2 regions of the Micromonospora robiginosa genome follow, and region 1 is predicted to be linked to the other one. Evidence: riboswitches for the same ligand, from Rfam matches in the RefSeq annotation. Region 1 holds a riboswitch; the other holds the start of a gene.
What was found. A riboswitch is a leader RNA that binds a small molecule or an ion and turns the genes downstream of it on or off. The one in region 1 is predicted to bind cobalamin.
Positions count from the first base shown of each region.

Region 2: linked by a shared signal. The riboswitch ahead of H1D33_RS05690 (acyl-CoA thioesterase) and the one ahead of H1D33_RS07085 (ribonucleoside-diphosphate reductase subunit alpha) in region 1 are both predicted to bind cobalamin.

Region 1 covers NZ_CP059322.2:1,626,380-1,633,654, forward strand. Annotated here, with positions in the region: gene H1D33_RS07075 (hypothetical protein) at 1-1,836, opposite strand, end outside; gene H1D33_RS07080 (ribonucleotide-diphosphate reductase subunit beta) at 1,995-2,990, opposite strand; gene H1D33_RS07085 (ribonucleoside-diphosphate reductase subunit alpha) at 3,014-5,368, opposite strand; cobalamin riboswitch at 5,491-5,697, opposite strand; gene H1D33_RS07090 (cytochrome P450) at 5,902-7,125, opposite strand; gene H1D33_RS07095 (PepSY-associated TM helix domain-containing protein) at 7,192-7,275, opposite strand, start outside.
Region 2 covers NZ_CP059322.2:1,272,387-1,279,661, forward strand. Annotated here, with positions in the region: gene H1D33_RS05685 (COG1361 family protein) at 1-813, shown strand, start outside; cobalamin riboswitch at 974-1,184, shown strand; gene H1D33_RS05690 (acyl-CoA thioesterase) at 1,311-1,823, shown strand; gene H1D33_RS05695 (LysE family translocator) at 1,827-2,450, shown strand; gene H1D33_RS05700 (hypothetical protein) at 2,586-2,717, shown strand; tRNA gene H1D33_RS05705 (tRNA-Trp) at 2,790-2,862, shown strand; tRNA gene H1D33_RS05710 (tRNA-Glu) at 3,103-3,175, shown strand; tRNA gene H1D33_RS05715 (tRNA-Gly) at 3,191-3,263, shown strand; tRNA gene H1D33_RS05720 (tRNA-Gln) at 3,402-3,473, shown strand; tRNA gene H1D33_RS05725 (tRNA-Leu) at 3,480-3,555, shown strand; tRNA gene H1D33_RS05730 (tRNA-Met) at 3,557-3,630, shown strand; tRNA gene H1D33_RS05735 (tRNA-Leu) at 3,641-3,713, shown strand; tRNA gene H1D33_RS05740 (tRNA-Arg) at 3,796-3,868, shown strand; tRNA gene H1D33_RS05745 (tRNA-Lys) at 3,968-4,043, shown strand; tRNA gene H1D33_RS05750 (tRNA-Asn) at 4,064-4,137, shown strand; gene H1D33_RS05755 (cytochrome P450) at 4,367-5,590, shown strand; gene H1D33_RS05760 (ferredoxin) at 5,584-5,805, shown strand; gene H1D33_RS05765 (pectinesterase family protein) at 6,021-7,275, opposite strand, start outside.

The sequences.
Region 1 (7,275 bases):
ACGCCGGCACAACGCGTCGCCGTCCGGGCTGACCGTCACCTCGACCGGTACGTTCTGCACCCAGATCCCCACCTGCGACCAGTGCGTGGCGATCGAGCTGGGGAACACCCGCGAACGGATGCCGAGGAGCTGCCACGCGTTGTCGTCGACGGCGTTGCCGAACTGCCGCGCGCCGTCCAGCGTGGACGTGTCGTAGCCGGTGCCCGGCGCGTACGCCACGTCGATGGTCTGGTTCAGCGGTCTGGTGTTCACCCGACCGTTCGCGTCCACCACCGCCGGCACGCTGGCCCGCCACAGCGGCACCAGGGTGACCTCCGGCGTCTGCGACGGCTCCGGCGGATTCAGGTCGGTGATCCGCCAGTCCGCCGTCGCCGTGCGCATGTCCGGCACCCCGTCCGCCTCGCTGGCGGTCACCCGGTAGGCGACCGCCGCGCCGGCCAGGATGTCCGCCGGGATCACCGCCTGGCACTCGCTGACCTGCAGGCAGGTCCTGACCACGCGCGGCGTGAGGGTCACCGGCCGCCCGATCCAGCCGGCCGGGCTCATCTCCACCGTGATCCGGGCCGCCGGCCGGGCGGTGTGGTCGGCGCCGACCACCGTGGCGCGGATGGACGTGCCCGGCACGGCCTGCGGGTTGACCGCCGGGACGCCCGGCTCGGCCAACGCGTACACCTCCAGGCCCGCCGGCGGGTCCGACACCGGCACGGTACGCGAGGCGGCCGGGAACGCCCGCCCGTCGTCGGCGGCGCCCTCCAGCGTGAACACGTAGCTGCCGGGCGTGGCCCAGGAACCGTCGGCGTGCCGTCCGGTCCAGGAGAACGAGACCGGGCCGGCGGCACGCCGCACGTCGGCGGTACGGAACACCTCGACGCCGCCGCGCAACACGCGCATCCGGAACGTGCCGGCCGCCGGCACCACCGCGCTCACCACGATCGGCCCGCTGCGGTACTGCCAGTTGGTGGCCGGCTGGCTGGTCATGTCGGCGAAGGCCAGCGCGACCCGCTGGATGACCCGGGCCTGGGTGGTCCGCGCCGAGCCGCCGTCGACCGGGTCGGCGACCGTGATGGTGTATCCGCCGACCGGCGCGTACGACCCGTCGGACCACCGGCCGTCCCAGTCGACGTTGAACGCGCCGCCGTAGAACGGGGCCTCGGCGCGCACGAACGACGCCCCGCTCGCCTGCGAGGTGATGGTGAAGCGCAACGCCGACGGCACCGACAGCGAGCCGCTGATCGTCAGCCGCTCGCCGAGCCGCGGGTCGAACTCGCGGGGCGTCCCGGTGGGCGCCGGCGACGAGATGGTGATGCTCGTGGGCCGGGCCGCGACGGTCACCGTGAAGACGGCCCGGGACGGACCGCCGCTGGTGCTCCACCGGGACGTGCCGGCCCGGCCACCGAGCAGGTTCGTCGTCGCCCAGTCCTTGGCCGTGCCGGGGTTGAGATCCGCCTGTTCCCGGCTGCCGCCCTCGGTGGAGTCGTCCTCCCACAGCTCGAAGTTGACCCGGAAGTTGCCGGTGACCGAGCGTCCGGCGCAGACCGTGCGGGGCGTGACGATGTCCGTCCCGGGGGCCGCCGGGAGGGCCATCTCGCAGCGCTGCTGCTGACCGTCGTCCTGGGTGAGGATCGCCACGCCGAACAGCTCCGGCGGGTCGCAGACGACGAGCCAGACCCGGTCGAGACACTCGGTGGTGTGCATCTCGTCGACGGTGACGGTGACCGTCGAGCCGTAGCTGGCGGCGGCCGGCGCGGCCGGCGTCGCGGCGGCGAACGCCACCCCCACCACCGTGGCCAGCGCCGCCGCCAGGAACGGCCGTAGCCGTTGACGTATCCGTTTCACGTGCGTTCCCCCCTCGTCCGCCGACACCCACGCCGGGCTCGGCGCAGACAACTGTGCGGATCGGGGGAGGCGCGGGCGATACGCGCATGCGCGTAGCCGACGCCGGCGTGCCGTGCCCGCCCCGGCCGCGCTCGCGGCGGCCGGGGCGCCGACAGCGGTCAGAAGTCGTCGTCGAACGTGACCCGGCCGGTCACGCCGACCTGGTAGGCCGACACCCGCCGCTCGAAGAAGTTCGACAGCTCCTGCACGTCCTGCAACTCCATGAACGCGAACGGGTTGCCGCTGCCGTACATCGGCGTCATGCCCAGCGCGGCCAGCCGGCGGTCGGCCACGTGTTGCAGGTAGAGCCGCATGTCGGCCGAGGACATCCCGGAGACGCCCTGGTCGAGCAGGTCCTCGGCGAACTGCGCCTCACACTCCACCGCCTCGGCCAGCATCTCCCGTACCTGCCGTTCCATCCCGGCGTCGAACAGCTCCGGCTCCTCGGCGCGCACGGTGTCCACCACGTCGAAGGCGAACGCCATGTGCATCGACTCGTCGCGGAACACCCAGTTGGTGCCGGACGCCAGCCCGTTGAGCAGACCCCGCGAGCGCAGGAAGTAGACGTAGGCGAACGCGCCGTAGAAGAACAGCCCCTCGATGCAGGCGGCGAAGCAGATCAGGTTGAGCAGGAACGCCCGCCGGTCGTCGCGGGTGCGCAGCTCCCGCAGCGCGAAGACGGAGTCGATCCACCGGAAGCAGAACTCGGCCTTGCGGGCGATCGACGGGATGTTCTCCACCGCCGCGAACGCGGCGAACCGCTCGGCCTCGTCCGGCACGTAGGTGTCCAGCAGGTTCAGGTAGAACTGGACGTGCACCGCCTCCTCGAAGAGCTGCCGGGACAGGTAGAGCCGGCCCTCCGGGGAGTTGACGTGCTGGTAGAGGTTGAGCACCAGGTTGTTGGCGACGATGGTGTCGCCGGTGGCGAAGAACGCCACCAGGCGCGACACCAGGTGCCGCTCGGCCGGCGAGAGCCGGTCCAGGTCGGCCAGGTCGGCGTGCAGGTCCACCTCCTCGACGGCCCAGGTGTTCTTGATCGCGTCCTTGTACCTGTCGAAGAAGTGCGGGTACCGCATCGGGCGCAGGGTCAGGTTCATGCCCGGGTCGAGCAGCATGGGCCGGGTCTCGGCGGTCGCGGTCACTGGCAGGCCTCGCAGCTCTCGGGGTTCTCCAGGGAGCAGGCCGTGGCCGCGTCGGCGACCGGGGCGAGCACCGGCGCGACGGTGGCCTGCTGGATCCGGGTGGCGGGTCGGGACCGCAGGTAGTAGGTGGTCTTCAGGCCGGACGCCCAGGCGTACCGGTACATCGAGGAGAGCTTGCCGATGGTCGGCGCGCTCAGGAACAGGTTCAGCGACTGCGACTGGTCGACGTAGGGCGCGCGGGCGGCGGCCAGGTCGATCAGCGCCCGCTGCGGCAGCTCCCACGCGGTGCGGAACAGCTCCCGCACCTCCGCGGGCAGCTCGTCGAGGCCCTGCACCGAGCCCTCCGCGCGCCGGATCCGGTCGCGGACCTGCGGCGTCCACCGCCCGCGGGCCTTCAGCTCCCGCACCAGGTACGTGTTGACCTGGAGGAACTCGCCGGACATGGTCTCGCGCTTGAACAGGTTGGACACCTGCGGCTCGACGCACTCGTAACAGCCGGCGATCGAGGCGATGGTCGCGGTCGGCGCGATCGCCACCAGCAGCGAGTTGCGCAGCCCGTGCGCGGCGACCCGCGCCCGCAGCGCAGCCCACCGCTCGCGCTGCGCGGGCTCCGCGCCCCACAGGTCCGGGTGCAGGTCACCCTTCGCAGCCCGGGTCTGCGGGTACGCCGGATGCGGGCCGAACCGTTCGGCCAACCCGGCGGACGTCTCCAGCGCGGTCAGCAGGATCTCCTCCTGCACCCGGGTGGACAGCTCCCGCGCCGCCGCCGAGTCGAACGGCAGGCGCAACGTGAAGAACGCGTCCTGCAGGCCCATCAGCCCCAACCCGACCGGCCGCCAGCGGGGGTTCGACGCCGCCGCCTGCGCGGCCGGGTAGTAGTTGATGTCGATCACCCGGTCGAGGAAGACCACCGCGGTACGCACGGTGGCCCGCAGCGCCTCCCAGTCGACGCCGGCGGCGGTGACGTGCGCGCCGAGGTTGACCGAGCCGAGGTTGCACACCGCCGTCTCGGCGTCGTCGTTGACCTCCAGGATCTCGGTGCACAGGTTGGACAGGTGGATGACGTTGCCCGGCTCACCGGTCTGGTTGGACAGCCGGTTCGCGGCGTCCTTGAACGTCATCCAGCCGTTGCCGGTCTGCGCCAGCGTCCGCATCATCCGCCCGTACAGGTCCCGGGCCTTCACCACCCGGACCGCCTTCTTCTCCGCCGCCCGGTACGCGGCGTCGAACGCCTCGCCGTACAGGTCGGGCAGCTCCGGCGCGTCCGACGGGTCGATCAGCGACCAGTCGGCGTCGGCCTCCACCCGGCGCATGAACTCGTCCGGGATCCAGTTGGCCAGGTTCAGGTTGTGGGTACGCCGGGACTCCTCGCCGGTGTTGTCCCGCAGCTCCAGGAACTCCTCCACGTCCGGGTGCCACGGTTCCAGGTAGACGCAGGCCGCGCCCTTGCGCCGGCCGCCCTGGTTGACCGCGGCCACCCCGGCGTCGAGCGTCTTGAGGAACGGCACGATGCCGTTCGAGCGCCCGTTCGTGCCCCGGATCAGCGCGCCCCGCCCGCGCACCCGCGACCAGGAGATGCCGATGCCGCCGGAGAACTTCGACAGCTTCGCGACCTGGTGGTACCGCTCGTAGATCGAGTCCAACTCGTCGCGCGGGGAGTCCACCAGGAAGCACGACGACATCTGGGTGTGCCGGGTGCCGGAGTTGAACAGCGTGGGGGAGCTGGGCAGGTAGGCCAGGCGCGACATCAGCCGGTAGAAGTCGACCGCCTCGCCCGGCGTCTGCGACAGCCCGCAGGCCACCCGCAGCAGCCAGTACTGCGGCGTCTCCACCACCAGCCGCGTCTCCGGGTGCCGCAGCAGGTAGCGGTCCGCCACCGTGCGCAGTCCGAAGTACTCGAACCGCAGGTCGCCGGCCGGGTCCACGGCGTCGTCCAGCTCACCGGCGTGCCGGGCCACGAACGCGGCGGTGTCGTCGCCGACCAGCCCCAGCCCGTGCGCGTACCCGATCGACTGGCTGAAGCGCGTCACCTGCTGCCCACGGACCTCCTCGTCCACGTACGCGGCCAGCAGGCGGGCGGCCAGCTTCGAGTACTGCGGCTCCTCGCCGATCAGCTCCGCCGCGGTCTGGATCGACAACCGGTCCAGCTCCGACGTGGTCGCCCCGTCGTAGAGCCCGCTGATCGTCCGGGTGGCGACCCGCAGCGGGTCCACCTCGTCGAGGTCGGCGACCCACCGCTCGACCGCCCGGACGATCCGGTTGACGTCGACCGGCTCGGTGTCGCCGTCCCGCTTGCGGACCCGCATCGCCAGCCGGCGCTGCTCCGGAGGGTTCTCCCGCACGACCGTCATGACCTCTCCTCGCTGTCACTCCGATGGCCTCGGACGGCGGGAGACGCCAACAGGCACGGCACGCACGGCCGGCCCGGCTGCTGGCGTCGGTCGTCCCGCGCGACCGTCGACCGCCGCGCGCGGCAGCGCACGGCGCGCTGGCAGGTCTTCGGACTCGCGGGCGTCGTACTCGTTCCTACTGGCCGTCGCTTCCCAGGCCGGTGGCCCAGTGCTGATGACGGCGGTCGTTCCCACTCACCGCTGCGGGGCAGTCCCGGACTTCCACCGGGTTCCCTCTTGCCTCGGCCGCACCCGTGGGGCGCGGCCGAACCAGCTACGGGGACACCATATATGGCGGTGCCGGCGTGTGGGCAACACCAGATGTCGGGTCCGGCGTGTCGGCTTCGTCTCAGCGGGCGAATGGCGCTCGGGAGCGCCGGCGACGATACTCGCCGGCTGCTGCGTTCCTGCTGCGCCTGCACCTCGACCGCGAGGCGAAGGAGGGGCCCCCGCTTAACGCCTCCGGTATAGGCGGGGCCCCCGCTTAACCCCGGTCACCAGGTGACCGGCAGGCCCGTCGGGCCGAGGATGGCGTGCCCCGCCTTCCATCCGACCTCGTCCGGCGGCACCGCGAGGCGCAGGCCGGGCAGCTCCCGCAGCAGCAGACCGAGCGCGGTGCGGACCTCCAGCGCCCCCAGGTGCGCCCCGATGCAGTAGTGCGGGCCGTGGCCGAAGGAGAGGTGCGGGGTGGGCGTCCGGTCGAAGTCCATCCGTTCCGGGTCGGGAAACACGTCCGGGTCGCGGTTCGCCGCGTCGTGCGACGGGACCACGATGTCGCCCTCGGCCAGCCGGGCACCGCTGGGCAGCGTCACGTCCGCCATCACTCGGCGCGGCATCTCGTCGCCGTTGGCGGTCGAGTGCAGCCGTTCCAGCTCGGCGACCGCGGCGTCCAGCCGGTCCGGGTGCGCCACCAGATGGGCCCAACCGGTCCCGTCCGGCCCGTACGGCGCGGTCTGGAGCACGTGGACGAACGTGGCGATCGAACTGGCCGTGGTCTCCCACCCGCCCACCACGAGCGAGATGGGCAGCTTGATCTGGACGTCCGCCGGCTGGTCGGCGGCCGCGGTGGCGATCCGGCCGAGCAGGTCGTCACCCGCGCGGTCGCGGCGCTGCTCCAACTGGCCCCACAGGTAGCCGCCCATCTCCTCGGCCGAGCGGGCGGCGTCCTCGCGGCTCAGGTCGCCGGCGCCGAGGAACATGTCGCCCCACCGGCGGAACCGCATCCGGTCCTCGGCGGGCAGTCCGAGCAGGTCGCAGATCACGTCCAGCGCGAACGGCACCGCGAAGTCCCGGACCAGGTCGGCCGGGGCGCCGGCGGCGACCATCGAGGCCAGCCTCGCCTCGGCCGCGGCCCGTACGGCGTCGCGCAGCGCGTCGACCGCCGGCCGGGTGAACGCGTCCTTCACCGTGCCGCGCACCCGGGCGTGCGCGTCGCCGTCCATGCCGAGCATGGTGCCCGCCACGTCGACCTCGTCGGCGTGCGCGGCGGCGGCCCGGGAGAAGACGTCCTGGCGGCGCAGCACCTCCCGGACGTCCGAATATCGGCAGATCAGCAGCGCGGGGACCGGCTCACCGTTCACCTGCCGCACGATCGGGACCACGCCGGGGCCGGCGGCGAACCGGGCGTAGTCCGGGTGCTTGCGCGGGCCGGGCGGGCGGTTCACGCCGTCGGCGTCCTGGTAGAAGGGATGGGGGAGGCGGGCGTCGATGTCCGTCATCCGTCCACAGTGCCAGCTCCGGGCCGGCGGTGGGGCCCCCGACCGGGCGCCCCACCGCACCGCCGGTCAACTGCCGGCTGGGGCGGGCGAGACCGGGGCCGCCGGGCGTCGGCGTCGCCGGAGCAGTCCGGCCACGGCGTCGACCACCAG
Region 2 (7,275 bases), 350 kb from region 1:
GCGAATCCGGCCGACAACACCAGATCGTTCCCACTGGTGCTGGTCGACCAGCGCAGCGCCGACCTCTCGGTGGTGGCCCGCGACGTGAAGCAGTCGGTTCGGGTCGGCGCCGACGGCAGGCCCGAGCCCACCGGCACGCTGAACCCGGGCGAGACGGGAGCGCTGCGGCAGACCGTCGCCAACCAGGGCCGCGCGGCGGTCAACGGCGTGCGGGTCACGCTGCGCCTACCCAAGGGCGTGACCTTCACCAAGCCCCCGACCCAGTGCGTGCTCGGCGACGCCGGCCGCTCGGCGGTCTGCACCTATCCGGGCCTCACCCTCGTTCCGGCCGTCGAGGACACCGACCCGGACGACGCGGTCTACTCGGCGGTCGAGCTGTACAACCTCGTGACGACCCCCGCGTCGGCCACCGCGCCGGCGACGGTGCAGGGCGGGACCGTGCGGGTGGAGGGCCTCACCGAACGGTCGACCAAGGACCGCGCCACGCCCGCGCGTACGGCACTGCCCGCGAACGCCGCCGCCGTACCGGTGGCCGACGTGGACCCCGGCGACAACCGGGACGGGTTCGCCGTGGTGCTGGCCGCCAAGACCGGCGGCGGCGATGGCGGCAACGGCAACGGCAACGGCGGCAACGGCGGTGCCGGTGGTGGCGACGGTGGCGGTGACGGCGGGCTGCCGGTCACCGGTCCGCAAGCCGGGCTGATCGGCGGAATCGGCATCGCGGCGCTGGCGGCCGGTGCCGTGCTGTTCCTCTCCTCCCGGCGTCGCCGGACGATTTTGGTGACCCCCGAGGACGAGCAGCCACTGGCCTGACCCGTCCCGTCGGCCCGTGCGGGCGGGACGGGCAACCGTCCCGCCCGCACCCGACGCCTCCCATCCTCGATCGGGAAGCCACGACCGGTGCCGCTGTCGGGCGCACCGACGAGACCGGCGTCACCCACCCCGTCCCGCCGCCGACACCCCGACCTCTGACTACGATGGCCGCAGCGCTGGTTCACCCGGTCGGCGACGGCCGGGTGTCGTAAGAGGGAACCCGGTGGAAGTCCGGGACTGCCCCGCAGCGGTGAGTGGGAACGACCGCCGTCATCAGCACTGGGCCACCGGCCCGGGAAGCGACGGCCAGTAGGCGACCGAACCCGGTCCGGCCCGCGAGTCCGAAGACCTGCCCGCGCCGCGCGCACCACCGGTGCGCGCTGCCGTCGACCTCGCGGGTGGGTCGGGCGGGTGACACGCCGTACGCGATCCGTCGGCGTGCCCTCGACGCGCGCCCCCCGGTCGGCGGTCCGCTGCATCGAGGACGGACCCGCACAGTGCCCGACACCATCACACTCGCCGGCCGACCACCGTCGGCCTCGCACCTGACCCTGTCGCAGATCATGGACCAGCACCACACCAACCTGATGGGTACGGTCCACGGTGGCCGGATCCTCAACCTGATCGACTCGGTCGCCGGGGTCGTCGCCGCCCGCCACTCCGACGGCCCGGCGGTCACCGCCGCCATCGACGAGACCGCCTTCCTGCGCGCGGTCCGCGTCGGCGACGTGGTCCACGTCGACGCCCGGATCACCTGGGCCGGCCGCAGCTCGATGGAGGTGGCGGTGAAGGTCAGCGCGGACCGCTGGGACCGCGCGGTACCGCCGGTCGACGTGGCCACGGCACACCTGGTGATGGTGGCCGTGGACGACCACGGCGACCCCCGCGCCGTCCCGCCGCTGCTGCCGCAGACCGACGGGGACCGGCGACGCTACCGGGAGGCGCAGATCCGGCGGGAACACCGGCTGGCGCTGCGCCGGGCCCTGCTCGACGGCGCCGGGGAGGGCTGAACGATGCTCGGACTGTCCGTGGCGGCCCTCACCGGATACCTCGCCGCGATCGTCGTCCTCATGATCACACCCGGCCCGGACATGATGTTCGTGCTGGCCAACGCCACCCGCTACGGGGCCCGCTCCGGCGTCGTCGCCGCGCTCGGCGTCGCCGCCGGGGAAGCCGTGCACGTCGCGGCGGTGGTCGGGGGACTGGCCACGCTGATCAGCGCCTCACCGGTCCTGTTCACCGCCATCCGATGGGCCGGCGCCGCCTACCTGATCGTCCTGGGGATCCGGGCCGCCCGCCACCGCGATCCGGTCACCGCCACCGGTCCGGACCACGGCGCGTCGCCCGGCCGGGCGTTTCTGCGCGGCCTGGCGACGAACCTGCTCAACCCCAAGATGATCCTGTTCAGCGTGGCGTTCCTGCCCCAGTTCGTCGACCCCGGCGCCGGCAACGCCACGGCGCAACTCGTCCTGCTCGGCGCCCTGTTCGTCGCCGTGCAACTCGCCGTGGACGTCACCCTCGGCGCGGGCGCCGGCCGGCTCGCCCGCCGGTTGGCCGACCGGCGGTGGTCGCGGCGGATCAACCGGGTCTGCGCGGTCGCGTTCGTCGCGCTCGGCGTCCGCCTCGCACTGGGCTAGCCGTCGCGTCCGCTGCCCGCCGACGACGCCGCCACCCCGGCGCGTGAATGCGGCTCCGGAATATTCGTTGCCAACCGCGGACACCGAGCTTACCTTTGATCAGCAAGGTCAACCGAACCGGAAAAGGAGCTCCCCGTGTCGCAGTACGCCCTCACCGAAACCATGCGGTCCAAGCCGCGCGGTGGTGTCGTGCTGCCCTCGATCGGGCGAGCCCACGATCTGCGCGCGAGTGAGCAGAACTGGAAGTCGGGGTGGCGGCGCGAATAGCGCCAGCGGAAGCTGGAAAGCCGCCCACCCGACAGGGGAAGGGCGGCTTTTTCGTTACCCGATCAATCACAGAGGGGCGTAGCTCAACCGGGAGAGCACCGGTCTCCAAAACCGAAGGTTGCAGGTTCGAACCCTGTCGCTCCTGCTTTCGCCGCGGCCACGGCCGGAGGCGCCGTTGATTCTCAACTCCACAGTGGATGGCATGGAAGAGGCCTCGGTCGGCGCCGGCAGGCGCCGGCCGGGGGTAACACCTTCCGGGACGGGGGAGACGGTGACCCGCCCGCTTTGGGAGCGGGAGACACAGCGTTCGACTCGCTGGTCCCGGACGATGGGGTGGTGGCACCGGAAACGCCGCAGTGCGTACCCGGCCTGCTGCCTGTCCCATGGGCCGTTGGAGCAATTGGCAGCTCATCCGGTTCTCAGCCGGACGGTTACGGGTTCGAGTCCCGTACGGCCTACGTACGACATGCCAAGCGGTCGTGGTGAACTGGGCGGACACGTCGATCTTCCACATCGAAGCAGCGGGTTCGATGCCCGCCGACCGCTCTCGCTGAGGTAGGCCCGTTGGCGGGCACCCTGACAGGCATTCGGAAAGGACGCGGGTTCGTTTCCTGCTCCTGCGACACCGACCGAGCGCCGTGCAGCACGGAACCGGCCGGCGGGAGTGCGTCCCGCCGGTCACCTTCCCGGGTCGTCTAGCCGGCAAGACGCCGCACTCTGGATGCGGAGAGCTGGGTTCGAATCCTGGCCCGGGAGCGCAATGCCCTCGTAGCCCAACGGTAGAGGCACGACGTTGAGGACGTCGCCAGTGTGCGTTCGACTCGCGCCGAGGGCACCACGCCGACGTAGCTCAGATGGTCGGAGCGCTCCGCTCATGACGGAGAGGTCCCCGGTTCGAGGCCGGGCGTCGGCACGCAGGACATGCCCGGGTAGCCGAACGGCAGGAGGCACCCCGTTCAGGTCGGGGACGTGTGCGTTCGAATCGCGCTCCGGGTACGCGTGGGGTCGTAGCTCAGATGGCAGAGCGCTTCCTCGACAAGGAAGAGGTCGGCGGTTCGAGTCCACCCGACGACACCATGCCCCCGTGGCTCAGCGGATAGAGCACTGGATTACGGATCCAGGGGTCGCGCGTTCGAATCGCGCCGGGGGTACGCAACGGGAATGTGGCGCACTCGGTGGTGCGCCGGTTGGAGCCGGAGGGCGTCGGGTCGCGCCCGACCGGCCCGGCTCACGGTGAGGCCACCCGACAGGCGCCGCTAGCTCATGGGGTAGAGCTGCCGACTCTTAATCGGCTGGTGCAGGGTTCGAGTCCCTGGCGGCGCACCATCGTGCTCAGGCACGACTATTCCGGCGTCGCCCAATCGGTAGGGCAGCGGACTGTTGATCCGTAGAGGTACTGGTTCGAGTCCAGTCGCCGGAGCGATGGAGTGGGGGCTTCCGCCCCGGCGGTCTGCGGAACCGCGTACGCCAGCCCGAATCCGGTCACGACTCCAACCACCATCCACTGTGGTGAGCCGGCACGACGGCCGCCGATGATCTCCGGTCGCCCGGCGGGCCGCACCGAAGGTGGGGGATTGTGTCGACTCCCGCCGATGCGTAACGTAGCGCACTGATGTGACTACTCACTGTTTCAGTTGGAGGTGGTCCATGTGACGCGCACCGTGGAGACGGAACTGCCGCTCTGGCCCCCGGTCAACACCGCCCGCGGCCCGTTCACTCCGTTGGACGACGCCGAACGCCGGCGCTACGTCGGCCCGGTGCGGCGGGTGCGACTGCCCACCGGATCCTCGGCGTGGCTGGTCACCCGGCACGCCGACGTACGCCACATGCTGCGCCAGCCGGCCTTCAGCTCCGACTTCGACCGCCCCGGCTTCCCGTTGCTGCGACCGCCGGCCCGCTCGACGGCCGGCGACAGCAAGGGCTCGTTCATCCGGATGGACGGCGCCGAGCACTCCCGGTTGCGGCGGATGCTCACCGCCGAGTTCATGATCAAGAACGTCCGCCGGATCGAGCCGCTGATCCGGGGCTCCGTCGACCAGGCGCTCGACGACCTGGCCGCCGCCGGGCCCCCGGCCGACCTGGTGTCGACCTTCGCCCTGCCGCTGCCGTCCATGGTGATCTGTCACCTCCTCGGCGTCCCCTACGCCGACCACGACTTCTTCCAGACCCGCAGCCGCACGCTGCTCGACCGCGAGATGCCGCCGGAGCGGGTCCGGCGCGACTTCGAGGAGCTGCGCGACTACGTCCGGACCCTCGTGGACGACCGGCGGGCCCGGGCCGACGACGCCGACGACCTGCTCGGCCGACTCGTGCGGGAGCGGGTCGAACCGGGGGAGTTGGAGGTCGACGAACTGGTCGGCATGGCGCTGCTGCTGCTCATCGCCGGGCACGAGACCACCGCCAACATGATCGGGCTCAGCGTCCTGCTGCTGACCGGGGACCCCGCCCGCTACGCGATCCTGCGCGACGAGCCCGAGCGGGCGGCGGACCTGGTGGAGGAGTTGCTGCGCTACCTGAGCATCGTGCGGACCGGGTTGTTCCGGGTCGCCGTCGAGGACGTCGAGGTCGGCGGTCGGCTGATCCGGGCCGGCGAGGGCGCCATCGCCCTCATCTCCCTGGCCAACCGCGACGACGAGGTGTTCGACGATCCCGACGCGTTCGACCCGTACCGTCAGGCGCACCAGCAGGTGGCCTTCGGGTTCGGGGTGCACCAGTGCATCGGGCAGCCGTTGGCGCGCGCCGAGTTGCGCATCGCGTTGGTGGCGCTGGCCCGCCGATTCCCCGGACTGCGGGTGACGGCGGCACCCGAGGAGCTGAGCACCCGGGACAATTCCATCGTCTTCGGCCTCGACACGCTGCCGGTGACGTGGTGAGCGCCGCCGGCGAGGCGGCGACCGTGCGGGTGCGGGTCGACCGGGACGCCTGCTGCGGTTCGGGCAACTGTGTGCTCACCGCCCCGGAGGTCTTCGCCCAGGACGACGGCGACGGGCTGGTGCTGCTGCGAGTCACCGCGCCGCCGGCGGGCAGCGACGAGCGGGTGCGCCGCGCCGCCGACCTGTGCCCGGCCGGGGCCATCCAGGTCACCTGACGCCCTGGCGGCCACGAATCCGGGGCAGCCACATCAGGATCCCTTCCGCGCCGCCGACCGGGGCGAACGGCAGCGCCGTGGTCGGGATGGCCTCCCGCTGCACGAGCTGCGCGGTGTGGCCGCCGTGGCATCCACGGCGGCCACACCGTCCCGGTCGCGCCGTCAGGCCGCGCGCGACGACAGGATCAGGCCTGCGGGGTACGCGGGGCCGCGTCTCACATCGGGGTCCAGCCGTCGCTGCCGGCCAGGTACCTCTGCGGCGTGTAGGTGGCGGCCTGCGCGTCGCTGAGCTGGGGACGGTTGCCGTTGACGGTCGCGCCGGCACCGGTGTTGCGGTATTCGGAGAAGCGGGCGTTCTGCCAGGTGGCGTCGCCCATGTTGGTCCACGGCTGGGCGTTCTTGACGGTGCTGCTCAGGTTGGACTCTCGGTAGAGCACCTGCGCGCCCTGCCGCCAGGGCCGGCCGAGGGTGGTGTTGTTGCTGCCGGCGCCGGTGATGGTGGAGCGGTAGAACAGGAAGCCGTAGGTCTTGGCGGCGTCGGTGCTCGCGGCGGTCATGGTGCCGCCGGAGGAGCGCTTCTCGTGGACGGTGCAGGCGTTGAAGACGACAGTGCCGCCGCCGAAGACGAAGTCGGTGGTGCCCTCGATGTAGGAGTTGACCACGTAGGCGCGGGTGCGGTCGTTGACCAGGAAGGTGTCCTGGTCGCCGAGGAGCCGCACGTTGCGCAGCACCGCCCGGTCGGCGTTGAGGTGCAACGCCACGGCCTGGTCGCCGGTCTCGTAGGTGTTCTCGTCGTAGTCGTTGGAGATGGTCAGGTTCTCCGCGACGAAGTTCGCCCCGTCGACGAACATGCTGGCGCTGCCGGAGGTGCCGCTGGTGTGGGCGGAGTTGTGGTAGACGATCGTGGTGTTCGACGGCGACGAGCCGAGACCCTGGAAGGTGATGTTCGGCTTGTTCGACGGCACGCGCACCACCTGCCGGTAGGTGCCGGGCTTGATGGTGATGACCCGCCGGGTGGTGTTGTTCGCGGGGACCGCGTCCACGGCCTCCTGCACCGTGCGGTAGGTGCCGCTGCCGTCCGAGGCGACCGTCGACGTCCCGCCCGACGGCGGGGTGGTGGGGGTGCTGCCGGTGGGGTTGAAGCGCCATTGCATGCGGGCGGTGTCGGCGCAGGGTTCCTGGATGATGGGGTTGTTGCCGGCGGTGGAGCCGTCCTTGTTGGCGATGCAGAGGTTGTTGAGGTTGCTGCGGATGAGGAACTTGTCGGCGACGTTGGAGGGGGTGAGGGTCCAGGTCTGGTTGGTGCTGGTGCCGCAGGTCCACTGCCAGAGCTGTTCGCCGGTGGTGCTGGAGTAGTTGGGCACGTCGATGCACTTGCCGCTGTTGAGGTTGGTCAGGCCGTAGGCGCCGTTCTGCGACACCGCCCGGAACTGTTGCGCCGGGGCGCCGGCGTCGCAGGCCACCTGCGCG